3 regions of the Aquitalea aquatilis genome follow, and region 2 is predicted to be linked to each of the others. Evidence: predicted binding sites of a transcription regulator. Region 2 holds the regulator's gene; each other region holds the start of a gene.
The links. The regulator sigma-54, encoded in region 2, starts transcription at its own class of promoters, with help from an activator protein. The targets are predictions, from matches to a motif close to CTGGCACGCTTCATGCTT.
Positions count from the first base shown of each region.

Region 1: glnL (nitrogen regulation protein NR(II)) is a predicted target of sigma-54. The motif match lies at 2,647-2,664, and genes of this name have one in related genera.
Region 3: FAZ30_RS15785 (acyl-CoA dehydrogenase family protein) is a predicted target of sigma-54. The motif match lies at 2,353-2,370, and genes of this name have one in related genera.

Region 1 covers NZ_CP039731.1:221,873-227,084, reverse strand. The annotation lists gene FAZ30_RS01085 (LysR family transcriptional regulator) at 1-61, shown strand, start outside; gene ntrC (nitrogen regulation protein NR(I)) at 78-1,526, opposite strand; gene glnL (nitrogen regulation protein NR(II)) at 1,554-2,609, opposite strand; gene FAZ30_RS01070 (DUF4124 domain-containing protein) at 2,710-3,195, opposite strand; gene glnA (type I glutamate--ammonia ligase) at 3,470-4,888, opposite strand; gene FAZ30_RS01060 (rhodanese-like domain-containing protein) at 5,155-5,212, shown strand, end outside.
Region 2 covers NZ_CP039731.1:2,004,659-2,009,870, forward strand. The annotation lists gene hprK (HPr(Ser) kinase/phosphatase) at 1-563, opposite strand, end outside; gene ptsN (PTS IIA-like nitrogen regulatory protein PtsN) at 556-1,020, opposite strand; gene hpf (ribosome hibernation-promoting factor, HPF/YfiA family) at 1,142-1,465, opposite strand; gene FAZ30_RS09405 (RNA polymerase factor sigma-54) at 1,535-2,965, opposite strand; gene lptB (LPS export ABC transporter ATP-binding protein) at 2,969-3,700, opposite strand; gene lptA (lipopolysaccharide transport periplasmic protein LptA) at 3,697-4,254, opposite strand; gene lptC (LPS export ABC transporter periplasmic protein LptC) at 4,244-4,804, opposite strand; gene FAZ30_RS09425 (KdsC family phosphatase) at 4,801-5,212, opposite strand, start outside.
Region 3 covers NZ_CP039731.1:3,370,400-3,375,611, forward strand. The annotation lists gene FAZ30_RS15770 (SfnB family sulfur acquisition oxidoreductase) at 1-94, opposite strand, end outside; gene ribB (3,4-dihydroxy-2-butanone-4-phosphate synthase) at 351-1,031, opposite strand; gene FAZ30_RS15780 (acyl-CoA dehydrogenase family protein) at 1,040-2,221, opposite strand; gene FAZ30_RS15785 (acyl-CoA dehydrogenase family protein) at 2,637-3,845, shown strand; gene FAZ30_RS15790 (sigma-54 interaction domain-containing protein) at 3,800-4,966, shown strand; gene FAZ30_RS15795 (B3/B4 domain-containing protein) at 5,108-5,212, opposite strand, start outside.

The DNA of each region.
Region 1 (5,212 bases), 1.8 Mb from region 2:
CAGCACGGTGCGGGAGCGCAGCTTTGCCACGCTCCCCGGGCTGACCGTGCTGGAGGGCTGACGCACGATTGTGGGCTTCAGGCCTGCTCGTCATGGGCTTCCATGCCCAGTTCCTGAATCTTGCGGGTGAGGGTGTTGCGGCCCCAGCCCAGCAGATGCGCGGCTTCCACCTTGCGTCCGCCAGTGTGGGCCAGGCCGGTGCGGATGCAGCTTTCCTCAAAGCGCCGGCACAGGTCGTCGATGATGCCCACCTCGCCGGCACGCAGGCGGCGTGCCACTTCTTCGGCCAGGCCCAGCGTCCAGTCGACCACATGCACGCTGCTGCTGGCCACCGGGCTGCCTTCGCCGTCCGTTACCGGGCTGGCGGCTTCCGGTTCGCGCAGTTCAGCCGGCAGGTCGCCCACCTCTACTTGCTGGCCCGGTGCCATCACAGTGATCCATTGGCACAGGTTTTCCAGCTCGCGCACATTGCCGGTGAAACTGTGGAACTTGATCACCTCCATCGCGGCATCGGTCAGCCGTTTCGGCTCCACGCCCAGGCTGCTGGCACTCTTGGCCAGGAAATGGCGGGTCAGTAGCGGAATGTCTTCGCGGCGTTCGCGCAGCGGTGGCAGACGCAGACGGATCACGTTCAGGCGGTGGAACAGGTCTTCGCGAAACAGGCCGCGCTTGACCCGGTCTTCCAGATGCTGATGGGTGGCGGCAATCACCCGCACATTGGCCTTGATCGGCACATGGCCGCCCACGCGGTAGAAATGACCATCGGACAGCACGCGCAGCAGGCGGGTTTGCAGCTCGGTGGGCATGTCGCCGATTTCATCCAGAAACAGTGTGCCGCCTTCGGCTTCTTCGAAGCGGCCACGACGGGTGGCCAGTGCGCCGGTAAACGCGCCTTTCTCATGGCCGAACAGCTCCGATTCCAGCAGGTCTTTCGGGATGGCGGCGGTGTTCAGGGCGATGAAGGGCTTGCTCGCCCGTACCGAGTGACGGTGCAGCGCCTCGGCCACTCTTTCCTTGCCGGTACCGGATTCACCGGTAATCAGCACGGTGACATGTGATTGCGACAGCCGGCCGATGGCGCGGAATACGTCTTGCATGGCCGGGGCCTGGCCTAGCAGCACCGGCATGGCTTCCACGCCGCCGCTGGCTTCGATCTGGCTATTGCTCTCAGCCAGCGCGCGTTCGATCAGCTGTACTGCCTGGTCGACATCAAAGGGCTTGGGCAGGTATTCGAAGGCCCCGCCCTGAAAGGCGGCCACGGCCGAATCCAGGTCGGAGTGCGCGGTCATGATGATGACCGGCAGCTGCGGGTGGTCGGCCTTGACCCGCGACAGGAACTTCAGACCATCCGTGCCGGGCATGCGGATATCGGAAATGATGACGCGCGGGGTGTTGTCATACAGGGCATTGAGTGCGTCGTCTGCACTGGAAAAGCTGTCAAAGCCGATGCCGCTGCGGCCGAGTGCCTTTTCCAGTACCCAGCGGATGGCCTTGTCGTCATCGATGATCCACACCGGGTTATTCATAGCAGCCCTCGTTTCTGTTATTTGGGTTCAATCCGTATTGCTGAAAGGCAGCATTACGGTAAAGCAGGTCTGGCCGGGGCGGGATTCGAATTCGATGCTGCCGCCATGCTGGTGCACATAGGCCTGGGCCAGTGTCAGCCCCAGACCGGTGCCTTCGGCGCGTCCGGTCACCAGCGGATAGAAAATGTGATCCCTGATTTCCTCCGGAATGCCGGGGCCGTTGTCGACAATCTGCAATTTTAATGCCAGCCCGTGACGCTTGCGCGCCAGCGTCACCTGACGGGCCACGCGGGTGCGCAAAATCACCTCGCCGCTGGCCTTCATGGCCTGGATGGCGTTCTTGACGATATTCAACACCACCTGGATCAGCTGCTCCTTGTCCGCCACCATGTGCGGCAGGCTGGTGTCGTAGTCGCGACGGATGGACAGGCCTTGTGGATACTCGGCCAGGGCAATGCTGCGCACCCGTTCCAGCACTTCGTGGATATTGATTTCGCTGCGGACATGGCGGCGATGCGGGGCCAGCAGGCGGTCAACCAGCGACTGCAGGCGCAGCGCTTCTTCCTGGATGACTTCGGTGTATTCCTTCAGCTCCGGCCGGTCGGACAGCTCGTGTTCCAGCAGCTGTGCCGCACCGCGAATACCGCCCAGCGGATTCTTGATTTCATGGGCCAGATTGCGGATTAGCTCGCGATTGGCCTGCTGTTGCAGCAACAGGCGCTCTTCGTTGGCGATTTTCAGCTGCTGGTCGAGTGGCCGCAATTCCACCAGCGCCAGCCGGCTTTCGGCATCCACCGGCGTCACCGACAGGGCGATATGCAGCGGCTGCTCGCCATGCGGGGTGCGCAGCTCCAGATCGTGCTCGATGTAGCCAGCGTTGTGCTGCAGGGCGGTGCTCAGTGCCTGGCGCAGGGCCGGGCTGTCCTGAAACAGCTCGAACAGGGTGTGGCGCAACAGCTCGCGCCGGCCGATGGCCAACAGGTTTTCACACGCGGGATTGGCGAATTCCAGTACGCCGTCGGCTCTGGTGATCAGAACCGGGGTGTCGAGTAATTCCAGGCCGGCAAAGCTGGGAGAGTTCATGGTGCTCCGGATCGAAGAGGGCTGTGCCTGGTGCTGTTAGCAATAAGCACGCCAAGCCAGAGCACAGCGAATGCACGATTACGGAGTTAATTATGCACCATTATTGTGCAGAGGATGTGGCCTGCCCCAATTCGCGGCGCAGTGCATCAACATTCTTCTGCCGCTCGGTCACCGCGTCTTTCAGCTTCTGCACCCGGTCGAGGTATTTCTGGTAGTTGCGGGTTTCATCGCCATTACGGGTGGCGGCACCGTCGGTGTAAGCCTTCTGGGCGTCAGCCAGCGCTTTCTGCTCATTGGCCAGCTCGTTTTCCAGAATCTTGCGTCGGCCTTGGTCGCGCTTGTTCTGGGTGCCATTGTCGACATTGGGGTAGCCATCCGGGGTGGAGGCCGATTTGCTGCCTGCATTAGCCGCCGGCTTGCTCTTGCTGCTGTTGCCATAGGTGGACAGTGGTGCCAGATGCATGGGCTTGGCACCCTTGATCGGCACATTGGTGAAGGTGACATTGCCGTTGGCGTCTATGTATTTGTACACCTCGGCCTGGGCGAGGCTGCAACTGAGCAGCAGACAAAAGGCAAGCGTTTTCATGGGAGTCCGCATCAGCAAGGAAATACAGGATGGTAGTGGCGATATGATAAGCAAAAGCCCGGCCCGCGTCACATCGGCCTGTCGTTTGGCTGGGGGCAAGGGTGCGTTGGTCCCCTGCCTTCTTGTTCTGCCGTCTGGTGCTACATGATCAGGAAAGGCTGCCGGTCGGCCTCGCTCGGCTTGTGCTTGGCCGGATGACATGAAAAAACCCGCATGGCCATGAGCCATGCGGGTTTTGCCATAGCCGCCGGAATGCTCCGGCGGCGGCTTGCCATTACAGCGAGTAGTACATCGCGAATTCGACCGGGTGGGTCGTCATGCGAGTCAGGTTCACTTCCTGCATCTTCAGTTCGATGTAGGCGTCGATCCACTCGTTGGAGAACACACCGCCACGGGTCAGGAAGTCGCGGTCTGCGTCCAGCGCGGCCAGGGCTTCGTCCAGGCTGGCGCATACGGTCGGGATCAGCTTGTCTTCTTCCGGCGGCAGGTCGTACAGGTTCTTGTCAGCAGCATCGCCCGGGTGGATCTTGTTCTGGATACCATCCAGACCGGCCATCAGCAGAGCGGAGAAGCACAGGTACGGGTTAGCCAGCGGATCCGGGAAGCGGGCTTCGATACGACGGCCCTTCGGATTGGCTACGTGCGGGATACGGATGGAAGCGGAACGGTTCTTGGCGGAGTAAGCCAGTTTTACCGGGGCTTCGTAATGCGGTACCAGACGCTTGTAGGAGTTGGTGCCCGGGTTGGTGATGGCGTTCAGTGCCTTGGCGTGCTTGATGATACCGCCGATATAGTACAGGGCGGTTTCGGACAGGCCAGCGTAGCCGTCACCGGCAAACAGGTTCTTGCCGTCTTTCCAGATGGACTGGTGTACGTGCATGCCGGAACCGTTGTCGCCAACGATGGGCTTGGGCATGAAGGTAGCGGTCTTGCCGTAGCTGTGTGCCACGTTCTGTACCACGTATTTCAGGATCTGGGTCCAGTCGGCACGCTGGGTCAGGGTGCTGAACTTGGTACCGATTTCCATCTGGCCGGCGGTGGCCACTTCGTGGTGATGCACTTCAACCGGCACACCCAGTTCTTCCAGCAGCAGAACCATGGCGGAACGCAGGTCTTGCGCGGAGTCAACCGGCGGAACCGGGAAGTAACCACCCTTGACACCCGGACGGTGACCGGTGTTGCCACCTTCGAATTCTTCAGCGGAGGCCCAGGCAGCTTCTTCGGACTTGATCTTCACGAAGCAGCCGGACATGTCGGTGCCCCAGGTGATGCTGTCGAAGACGAAGAATTCCGGTTCCGGGCCAAAGTAGGCGGTGTCGCCCATGCCGGATGCCTTCAGGTAGGCTTCGGCGCGCTTGGCGATGGAGCGCGGATCGCGGTCGTAACCCTTGCCGTCGGCCGGGTCGATCACGTCACACGACATGAATACGGTCGCTTCGTCGAAGAAGGGGTCAATCTTGGCGGTAGCCGGGTCAGCCATCAGCAGCATGTCGGAGGCCTGAATGCCTTTCCAGCCTGCGATGGAGGAGCCGTCGAAGGCGTGGCCGTGCTCGAACCATTCATCAGCATCTTCCAGCAGAACGTGTGCCGGGATGGTAACGTGTTGTTCTTTACCACGGGTATCAGTAAAGCGCAGGTCTACGAACTTGACGTCGTTTTCTTGAATCAGCTTGACTACGTCTGCAACCGCCATGAATGTTCTCCTAAAGGCAACGTGCATCGAAAGCAATATTGCTTGATAAAGATGGTACGCCTCACTGGAAGCATGAAGCGTGCCAGGGTACGAACACTAATGTAATCATTGTGTCACAGGGCTTGGTACACGGCTAGCGCTTATGAATGCACCAAAATAATGCATTCCGTGGTGCGAGTGCACTATATCTGTGCATAACGCCGGCGGGTGATGGTAGATGCCCTGACGGCATCGTGGCATGCCCCTATTACAAAGAGAGGAAAGCAATGGACCAGACCGATTTGATCCTGCAAACGGCTGCCGAGCGTGCAGCTGCCCAGCAAC
Region 2 (5,212 bases):
CCGATGCGGTAGAGTTCCACTGCGTCATCGGCCACCATGCCGTGACCGCGTGAAATCAGTTCCAGTGCCAGCTCGCTCTTGCCCATGGCCGAGTCGCCCATGATCAGCACGCCGATTTCCAGCACATCGAGAAAAACCCCATGTAGCACTGTTGAAACCGCCAGCGCACGCGCCAGATAGATGCGCAGCACATCCATCAGGTAGGGGCTTTCCAGCGGCGTGCTCATCAGTGGCACGTTATGGGTGTGGCAGTAGTCGCGCAGCAGCTTGGGTACCTGCTGGCCATTGGCCACCATCACCACCGACATGGTCTTGTGGAACAGCTGGTCCAGCGCGGTCTTGGCGGCGGACTGTTCCAGCCGGTTCAGGTAGTCGACTTCGGCCAGACCCAACACCTGTACACGGTTGGGGTGGATGAAGTTGAGGTGACCCACCAGTGCCAGCGTAGGGCGCTGCTCGTCATTGCCGATGGGGCTGTCGGCACCACCGGTGCCGGCCACCCAGGTCAGATTGAGCTTTTGCTGATTGTCCTGATACAGCCGGCGCACGGTGATGCTAGGCATTATTGGTATTCCATGCAGTGAGCAACTGGTAGAGCTCGGCGCGGTTGGTGGCAGTCAGCAATTGTTCGCGCAGCTGTTTGCTGGAGAAGAGCTGGGCCAGTTCCGACAGTACCTGCAGGTGCAGGTCGGTGGCTTGTTCCGGTACCAGCAGTACAAACAGGCTTTGCACCGGCTTGCCATCCGGCGCATCGAAGGGGATGGGGTTCTTCAGCCGAATGAAGATGCCGGCGGCTTCCTTCAGACCACGGGCACGGCCATGCGGAATGGCGACTCCCTGGCCCAGTCCGGTGGAGCCGAGCTTTTCCCGGGCAAACAGGCAGTCGAAAATTTCACTGCGCGCAATGCCGTGGGTGTTTTCGATAAGGAGGCCCACCTGCTCGAAGACGCGCTTCTTGCTGGCGACATCCAGGTCCGGGAGGATGTGATCCTGTGTCAGGATTTTGCCGATCAGGCTCATAGGAATGTGTGCACGCGGCTACAAAAACTGGCCAATTCTACGTTGCCTTCATCAAAATGAAAAAGGCTCCGTGCAAATAAAAACGGGAACCCGCTGGGTTCCCGCATCGTCGGTCAGGTGATTACAGGGTGGCTTCCGGTTGAACCTGCGGAGTCACGCGGTGTTCGCTCTGTTTTTCCTTGTGCTTGAGTACCTGTCGATCCAGCTTGTCCATCAGCGAGTCGATGGCAGCGTACATATCGGAGTCGGTGGCTTCTACGTGGATGTCCTTGCCGGAGAGGTGAACGTTGACTTCTGCCTTTTGCACCAGCTTGTCTACCGACAGTGTGACGGTAACGTCGATAACGTGATCGACATGGCGGGTGATACGTTCCAGCTTGCTTTCCAGAAATTCGCGGAGGGCCGGGGTTACTTCGAGGTGGAGACCGGTTACTTTGAGGTTCATACCCTAACTCCTTCTTGTGTTGACTGCCCGGTCGGGTCGGCCGGGCAAGCGGATATTCTTCAAGGCGTCCTACAATGCCTTGCGCAGGTTGACCGGTGGAATCTGCATAGCTTCACGATACTTCGCAACGGTACGTCTTGCAACCTGCATGCCCTGTTTACCCAATTCGTCGGCAATGGCGCTGTCAGAAAGTGGCTTGGCCGTATTTTCGCCGTCTATCATGCGGCGGATATGGGCCTTGATGGCAGTGGCCGAGCATTCGCCGCCACTGTCGGTTTCCAGGGAACTGCCGAAGAAATATTTCAGCTCGAACAAGCCGCGCGGGCAGAGCAGGTATTTCTGGGTAGTCACCCGGGAAACGGTTGATTCATGCAGTCCCAGCTCGTCTGCGATATCGCGCAGGATGAGCGGACGCATGGCCACTTCTCCGTGTTCAAAGAACGCTTGCTGCCTTTCCACTATAGCTTCCGACACTTTCAGGATAGTGTCAAATCGCTGCTGGATGTTCTTGACCAGCCATTTTGCTTCCTGCAGGCGGCCGGAAAGCTCGCCTGCACCGGCACGGTTTTCCGACAGCATCTGGGCATACAGCTGGTTGACCCGCAGCCGGGGTACGGCACCGTTGTTGAGTTCGGCCACCCAGCGGCCGCGGCGTTTGCGCACGGTGACATCGGGGATGACGTAGTGCACGTCCTCGCCACCGAAACCGGCTGCCGGATGGGGGGTCAGCCGGGCGATCAGTTGCTGGGCCTGGCGGATGGCGGCGTCGTCGACGCCGAGTAGGCGTTTGAGCCGGGTATAGTCGCGATTGCCCAGCAAACCGAGGTGTTCTGCCACGATCTTGCGCGCCAGGGCATGGCCGTTTTCCTGCGGTGGCAGACGGTCCAGCTGCAGGCAGAGCGATTCGGCCAGCGAGCGCGCGGCGATGCCGGCCGGATCGAACTGCTGCAACAGGCGCAGGCCGACCATCAGTTCGTCGGCTTCCAGCTCCAGTTCCAGCGGCAAATGACTGGCCAGTTCTTCCAGATCGACGCTGAGAAAGCCGTTGTCGTCCAGTTCTTCGATCAGCAATTGCACGATGGCCTGATCGCGGGTGGGGAGCGTCAGTTCGCCCAGCTGGGCCAGCAGATGTTCGCGCAGGCTGACCGGGCAGGGGACGTTGAGCATGGGGTCGAACTCGTCGTCGCCGTCGTTGCGGCGGCTGCCGCTGCCCCAGTCGGTGAGTTCGCCGCTGCTGTCGTCACGCGGGTTGCTGTCGCTGTCATTGCTGTCGGAGGCGGGCGTGCTCTCTTCTCCGGCCGCCGGCGTGTCGCTGGTACTGGTGCTGCCTTCTTGTGTCGGGGTGTCGTCGCCGCGTTCCAGCATGGGGTTGTCCAGCAGGAAGCGCTCGACTTCGGTTTGCAGGTCGAGGGTGGACAGCTGCAGCAGCTTGATCGACTGCTGCAGTTGCGGGGTAAGCGTGAGTTGCTGTGAAACCCTGAGCTGTAGTGACTGTTTCATGGCTTACAGGTGGAAGTGTTCGCCAAGGTAGACCTGGCGCACTTTCTCGTTGTTGACCAGTTCTTCCGGTTCGCCGGAGGCCAGTACCGAGCCGTCGCTGATGATGTAGGCGCGGTCACAGATGCGCAGGGTTTCCCGTACGTTGTGGTCGGTAATCAGTACGCCGATGCCACGTTGTTGCAGGAAGGTGATGATTTTCTGGATGTCGATCACGGCAATCGGGTCGACGCCGGCAAAAGGCTCGTCCAGCAGGATGAAGCGCGGGCGGGTGGCCAGTACGCGGGCGATTTCCACCCGGCGTCTTTCGCCGCCGGACAGCGACAGGGCATTGCTTTCGCGCAGGTGGGCGATATTGAGGTCGTCCAGCAGCAGGCTGAGTTCCTTTTCCAGCTTGTCACCTTTGTAGCCGGCGATTTCCAGTACGGCGGTGATGTTTTCCTCCACCGTCATCTTGCGGAAAATCGAGGCTTCCTGCGGCAGGTAACCAAGGCCAAGGCGGGCGCGCTGGTGGATGGGCAGGTGGGTGATGCTGCTGCCATCCAGGGTGATTTCACCTTCATCGGCGCCGATCAGGCCGACAATCATGTAAAAACTGGTGGTTTTGCCCGCGCCGTTGGGGCCGAGCAGGCCGACCACTTCGCCGCTCTGGATCTGCAGGGCGACATCCTTGACGACGGTACGTTTCTTGAAGCGCTTTTTCAGCCGCTCGACTTTCAGAATGCTGGGGCCGCTCATGGTGCGTTTCCGTCGGGTTTCTTGGCGGCAGGGGCGGTGGTGTCCCTGGGCTTGGGCTGGATGATGGCGGTGACGCGGCCGCCATTGCTGCTGGCGCCGCTGCTGACTTCATACAGCTCGGTTTCGGTGTTGTAGGTGATGACGTTGCCGATGACCAGATCGTTGCCGCGCTTGACGCGGGCATTGCCGGTGAGGACGGCGACATGGCTGACCGTGTTGTAGTCCAGTTGGTTGGCCTGGCCTTCAATCCATTCGTTTTTTCCATCCATTTTCTGGCGGAACAGTACCTGACGCCCGGTGGCCTGCATGGTCTGGTTGCCCTGCTTGTCCTGGGTGACGGTGGCGCGGTCGGCGTTCAGTTTCAACGTGCCTTGCACGATGATGACATTGCCCTGCCAGACGGTAACGCCCTTGAGCTGGTCGAGATTGCCGCGATCTGCACTGATTTCAATGGGTTTGTCGCGGTCGGCCTTTTCGGCGTGTGCACTGTGGCCCGCGCACAGGGAAAGCGCCAGCAAGGCCAGGCGGGCGTAAGTGCGGCATTTATTTTTCATAGGTGACCTTTGCATTGGACAGCAGCTGCAATTGGCCGGTCTGCTGTTCATAGATGAAGCCGACGGCACTGCCGCTCGACTTGCCGTGATAGAAGTGGGTCAGCGTGGCGGCCTGCGCGATGTGGCGCACGGTATCGATACGCATATTGCTGCTGACCACGCGGGTTTCCGGCTGGTCTGCACTGGCCGGCTGGATCAGCGTGACTTTCTTGTCAAACAGCGCCTGTCTGGTCTTGCTGTTATAGCGCCCGCTTTCGCCAATGGCGTGGTAGGCGAGCACACCGTTCTTGTAGCTTTGCAGGTCTGGCGTTTCGAAATAGGACTCGGTGCGGTCAGGGTACTGCCACATGCGGCTGGCAATCATTTTTTCCTGCAGCATGCCCTTGGGGTCGTAGCGGGTAGCGACGACAGCATCAACCACGACTTCCGGCTTGTTGGGGTCGAGTTCGCGCTTGCTGGGCTCCCAGCGCGATACGGTATCCAGCCAGACCGTCAGCAGGCCGGTGATGAGGACCAGCAGGATAGGAAACAGCCGGTGCGAGCGGATCATGCCAGATACCTGGCCAGGATGGCATCGAAGTTGCCCTGGGCCTGCATGATGAGTTCGGCCAGTTCACGTACCGCACCCTGACCACCGGGGAAACCGGTGACGTAATGGGCGTGCTGGCGCACCAGGGTGGGGGCGGCCGGTACCGCCACGGCCAGCCCGACACGGCGCAGCACCGGCAGGTCGATCAGATCGTCACCGATGAAGGCGCATTGTTCGGCGCTGACATTGGCCTGCTCCAGCAATTGGGCCAGCGCTTCCTGCTTGTTGTGGATGCCGCCGAAATAGAAATCGATGCCCAGCGCGCGGGCGCGATGCTCGACGCAGCGGTCGGCCCGGCCGGAGATGATGGCCAGCTTGACCCCGGTGGACTGCAGTAGCTTGAGGCCCAGCCCGTCCTGCACGTAGAAG
Region 3 (5,212 bases), 1.4 Mb from region 2:
GTGCCACTTGCAGGGCCTCGGCGTCGGAGCGAATCACCGGCACGGCATCCGGCGTGGTAACAGGTGTGGGGGTATCCAGTACGGTGCTGCTCATGATGATTTCCTTGTTGGCCGCCAGCCTGAGGCAGGCAGCGGGATGGCGAGATAGATAGCCAGATCATTGCAAACAGCGTGCCAGGATATTTATTCTTAATTTTCAATGGATTGCGCGAATTAAAAACCAAAACCTGCTGAGTCCCGTGCAGCAAATTTGCTGCACGACTGCTGCCAGCTCAGCAGCCAGAGCCCTGTAACAGAAACAAAAACACCCGCCGTGGCGGGTGTTGCAGGAGCAGACCGGCCTGGCAGGCTCAGGCCGCCACACCCAAAGGCGAACTGGCTTCCAGCGCCGCCATCTCGGTACGTTCGCGGTAGGCAATCAGGTCGGCAATGGTGATGATGGGCAGGCCGTGCTGGCGGGCAAACCGTAGCAGGTCCGGGCGGCGCGCCATGCTGCCATCGTCGTTGACGATTTCGCACAACACTCCGGCTGGAGCCAGGCCCGCCAGCCGCGACAGGTCCAGTGCGGCCTCGGTATGGCCGGGGCGCGCCAGCACGCCGCCCGGTGCATAGCGCAAGGGGAAGATATGACCGGGCCGGGCAAAATCACTGGCCGGAATGCGGCTGTCAGCCAATGCCCGCAGCGTGGCGGCGCGGTCGGCTGCGCTGATGCCGGTGCTGGTGCCATGCAGATAATCCACGGTGACAGTGAAGGCCGTGCGCTGCGATTCGTTATTGCTGCTCACCATCAGCGGCAGCTGCAGCTGATCCAGCCGCTCGCCAGTCAGTGCCACGCATACCACGCCACTGCTGTAACGCACCAGAAAGGCCATTTGCTGCGGGGTGATTTTTTCGGCGGCAATGATCAGGTCGCCTTCGTTTTCGCGGTCGGTATCGTCCACCACCACGGCAAAGCCACCGGCGGCAATGGCGGCAATGGCTTGTTCCACACTGTCAAAATCGTCTTCAACTGCTTGCAGGTTCTGGGTCATCTTGGGTCTCAGGAATAAAACGAGGGGGTTGGGTACTGGCCATTCAGTGCCCAGTCACCCAGCTCTTGCAGCTTGTAATCCAGCGGGTCGTGCAGGCTGTGCACGCGCAAATTGCGCCAGAAGCGGTCCAGCCGCAGGGCTGCACTGGTGGCGCGCGCGCCGGTTACATCGAAAATGCGGCTGGTGAGGTCCAGCCCGCTGCGGCTGGCATGCACCTTGGCGGCGGCAATCTGCACCGCCAGCTGACCGCGCCCGGCTTCGCTGAGCGCATCACCCTGCTGCCAAGCCTCATCCAGCTGCCGGGCGGCGTGGTCGCTCAGCAGGCGTGCACCCTCCAGGGCGGCGTGAAATTCGCCATAGTGCAGCAGGGTGTAGGGGTCTTTGTTGGCGCGATCAGCCAGCGAGGCCGGCCACAGCCGGCGCTGCTCCAGCGTGTAGCGGCGGGCCTCGGCCAGCGCGCCCTCGGCAATGCCCAGATAGATATTGGTGAGAATCAGCTGGGCAATCAGCGGCCGCAGGCAGGCTCGTGGCGTGGACAGGGGGCCGGGCTGCAGCAGCAGCTCGCCCGCCTCCACCCGCACCTGTTCGAAACGGGCGGAGCCGCTGTCGGTCTGGCGCTGGCCGATATTGTCCCAATCCTGATGAATGGCAATGCCGGCACGGCGGGTGGGGATCACCGCAATCAGCAAGCCACCCTGTCCGCTGCGCAGTGCCGAGGCCAGCAGCATGTCCGAATCGGTAGCGCCGGAGCAGAAGCTCTTGTCGCCATGAAAGCGGAAGCTTGCACCATCCGGCGTGGCCAGGGTGCGGGTATCCAGCGGATTGAGCGCGTTACCCCAGAACCAGCGCTCGCGCACCGTTTGCTCGAACCAGGGCTGCCACTGCTCGGGCCGGCCAAACAGCTGGGCGGTGGCCAGCAACAGGTGCTGGAAGGCAAACACATGGGCCACCGAGCTATCCACCCGCGCCAGTTCGCGCACGATCTGCAGCGTGGTGCTCCAGCTCTCGCCCAGGCCGCCGAATTCACGCGGGATGATCAGGCCCAACAGGCCGCTGTCACGCAGCGCATCGCGCTCGGCCTTGGGCGTGCCGCCGGCCTGATCACGGGCCACGGCGCTGCGGGCAAAACGGCTGGCCAGTTCGCGGGCAATGGCCAGCGGGCTGTCCGGGCCAATCGGCTGGGTGCTCATGCGCCCTCCTTTGCCTGACGGACCCGCCCGTGCAGTGTGGCGAATGAAACATATTGCATACTGAATGAATGGCTGTGCATGTGATTACCTGAGGCTGAAATAAAACCTTTAGCGGTTTTGCCCGATATTCAATAGCACGTTGCATGCCAGCTGAATCAAGCTGGAAAAATATCATTTCTGCCGGAAATTGCTGCGCAGGCAGCAGATGGTTCACTCGACACTGCTGCCTGCGCAGCAGCCAATAAACACGGTGCTGCGCAGGCAGCACCATTCAGCCATTCACCATTAGCGCCTGAATTGGGCTAATTCAAATTCCAGATATATTCCTGACAAATCCTTGGTTTACATCGCGCCAATAACATAGCCAAATCTGTGCTGTTTTATTGGAAATAGCCGATCAATAAAGGATGTACGCTTGAATTTGCCCCAACACCTGCTGGCAGCACCGCAAACAGCCAGCACACCCGCCTCGGCCCTGCTGCTGGCGCAGCAACTGGCCAGTCAGTTTGCCGCTACCGCAGCAGAGCGCGACCATGCCGGCGGCACCCCCAAGGCCGAGCGCGATGCCATTCGCGCCAGCGGCCTGCTGGGCCTGTCCATTGCCCGCGAACTGGGCGGCATGGGTGCCAACTGGCAGGAGACCCTGCTGGTGGTGCGCGAGTTTGCCAAGGCCGATAGCTCGGTGGCCCATGTTTTTGCCTTTCACCACCTGATGCTGGCCACGGTGGAGCTGTTTGGCCGGCCGGAACAGTGGCGGCCCTGGCATGAAATCACCACCCGGCAAAACTGGTTCTGGGGTAATGCGCTCAATCCGCTGGACGAGCGCACCGTCAGCAAGCGCCTTGCCGGCTGGCACGAGTTTTCCGGCCAGAAAAGCTTTTGCTCCGGCGCGCTGGATTCACAAATGCTGGTGGTCTCTGCCCGTCGCCAGCCGGGCGGGCAGCTCGTGGTGGCGGCCATCCCCACCGGGCGCAGCGGTATCAGCGTGCAGCAGGACTGGAACAATATCGGCCAGCGCCAGACAGATAGCGGCAGCGTGCACTTTGAAAAGGTACGCATCGAAAACAATGAAATTCTCGACACACCCGGCCCGCTCACCACACCGCGCTCCTGCCTGCGGCCACTGCTGGCGCAGCTGATCCTCACCAATATCTATCTGGGCATTGCTGAAGGCGCTTTTGAAGAAGCCCGGCACTACACCCTGCACGAGGCCCGCCCCTGGCAGGCGGCACAGGTAGACCACACCCACGAAGACCCCTACATCCTGGGTCATTACGGCGAATTCTGGGTGGGGCTGGAAAGCGTGCGCGCCCTCACCGACCGTGCGGGCAGCCGGCTGGTGGACGCACTGGCCCGTGGCGAGGCGCTGAGCGAAAGCGAACGCGGCGAAGTGGCGATGAATATTGCGGCGGCCAAGGTGGCCGCCACCCGGATGGGGCTGAACCTGGCCTGTCAGATGTTCGAGGTAACCGGCGCGCGCGCCACCCATGCCGGACTGCGTCTGGACCGGCACTGGCGCAATCTGCGCACCCACACCTTGCACGATCCGGTTGATTACAAATTAAAGGAGTTAGGGGAATGGGCTTTGATTCGCAGCTATCCGACACCGACGTTTTATTCCTGAAACCCACATCGGCCCGGCGGGCCGAGCCAGCGGAAGGCCCGGCCATGCCCCTGATTACCCTGCCGAACCGGCAAAGCCTGACCACCTCCATCCGCGCCACGGCGCAGGTGTTTGAAGACCCGCAATCCACCGCCCTGCTGGCGCGCATTCAGCTGATCGCCCCCAGCGACGCCAATGTACTGATCATTGGCGAAACCGGCACCGGCAAGGAACTGATCGCCCGCCATGTGCATGCGCTGAGCCAGCGGGCAAATCAGCCCTTTGTCGCCGTCAATTGCGGCGCGTTTTCCGAATCGCTGGTGGAAAGTGAGCTGTTTGGCCATGAAAAAGGCGCATTTACCGGTGCCTTTGCCGCCAAGCCGGGCTGGTTCGAGGCCGCCAATGGCGGCACGGTGTTTCTGGATGAAATCGGCGACTTGCCGCTGAATATTCAGGTGAAGTTGCTGCGCATCCTGCAGGAGCGCGAGGTGGTGCGACTGGGCTCGCGCAAACCCATTCCCATCAATGTGCGGGTGATTGCCGCCACCAATGTGCGGCTGGAAGAAGCCGTCGCCGCCGGCCATTTCCGCGAGGATCTGTTCTACCGCCTGCGGGTGGCCCATCTGGCCCTGCCCACCCTGCGCGACCGCCCCGGCGACATCCTGCCGCTGGCCCGCCATTTTGTCGACGAATACCGCCAGCGCCTGGGCTATGGCGACATCAGCCTGCATGCCGAAGCCGAACGCAAGCTGCTGCAACACCCGTGGCCGGGCAATATCCGCGAACTGGAAAACGTCATCCACCATGCCTTGCTGATCTGCAAGCACAATGTGGTTCGCAGCGAAGACCTGCAGCTGTCCTCGCTGCAACTGAACCGGCGCAACGAACGCAGCAGCAGCCACCCACCACTGGGCGGCGGTGCGGGCAGCGACGATGCCCACCAGCAATTACAGCAGGCACTGCAAGCGCTGTTCGAGGCCAATGGCAGCAATCTGTATGAAGACATCGAAAGCAGCATCATCCGCGCCGCCTATAACTACTGCCATCGCAACCAGGTGCAGGCAGCCCGCCTGCTGGGCATCAGCCGCAACATCATCCGCGCCCGGCTGATCCGCCTGGGCGAAATCAGCGCGCTGCGCTAGGTCGCGGCGGTGAGTGGCAAACAGTGTGCTGACGAGCCTGAGTGAAACCGCCCTGCCCGTCCAATCCCCCGGGTGGCTGGCCTGGCTGGTTCGGGCTGCTGCCATGTAAGTCAGCCTGGCAGACTCACCCTTGGCATCCCTTCACGACAGGGTGATCAGGCTGGATTCGATGACCGAGCCGGGCATCATCTGCGCAATCCCCTGCGCCAGCTCGGCACCGGCCTGCTGCAATGCCTCCAGCGGCAT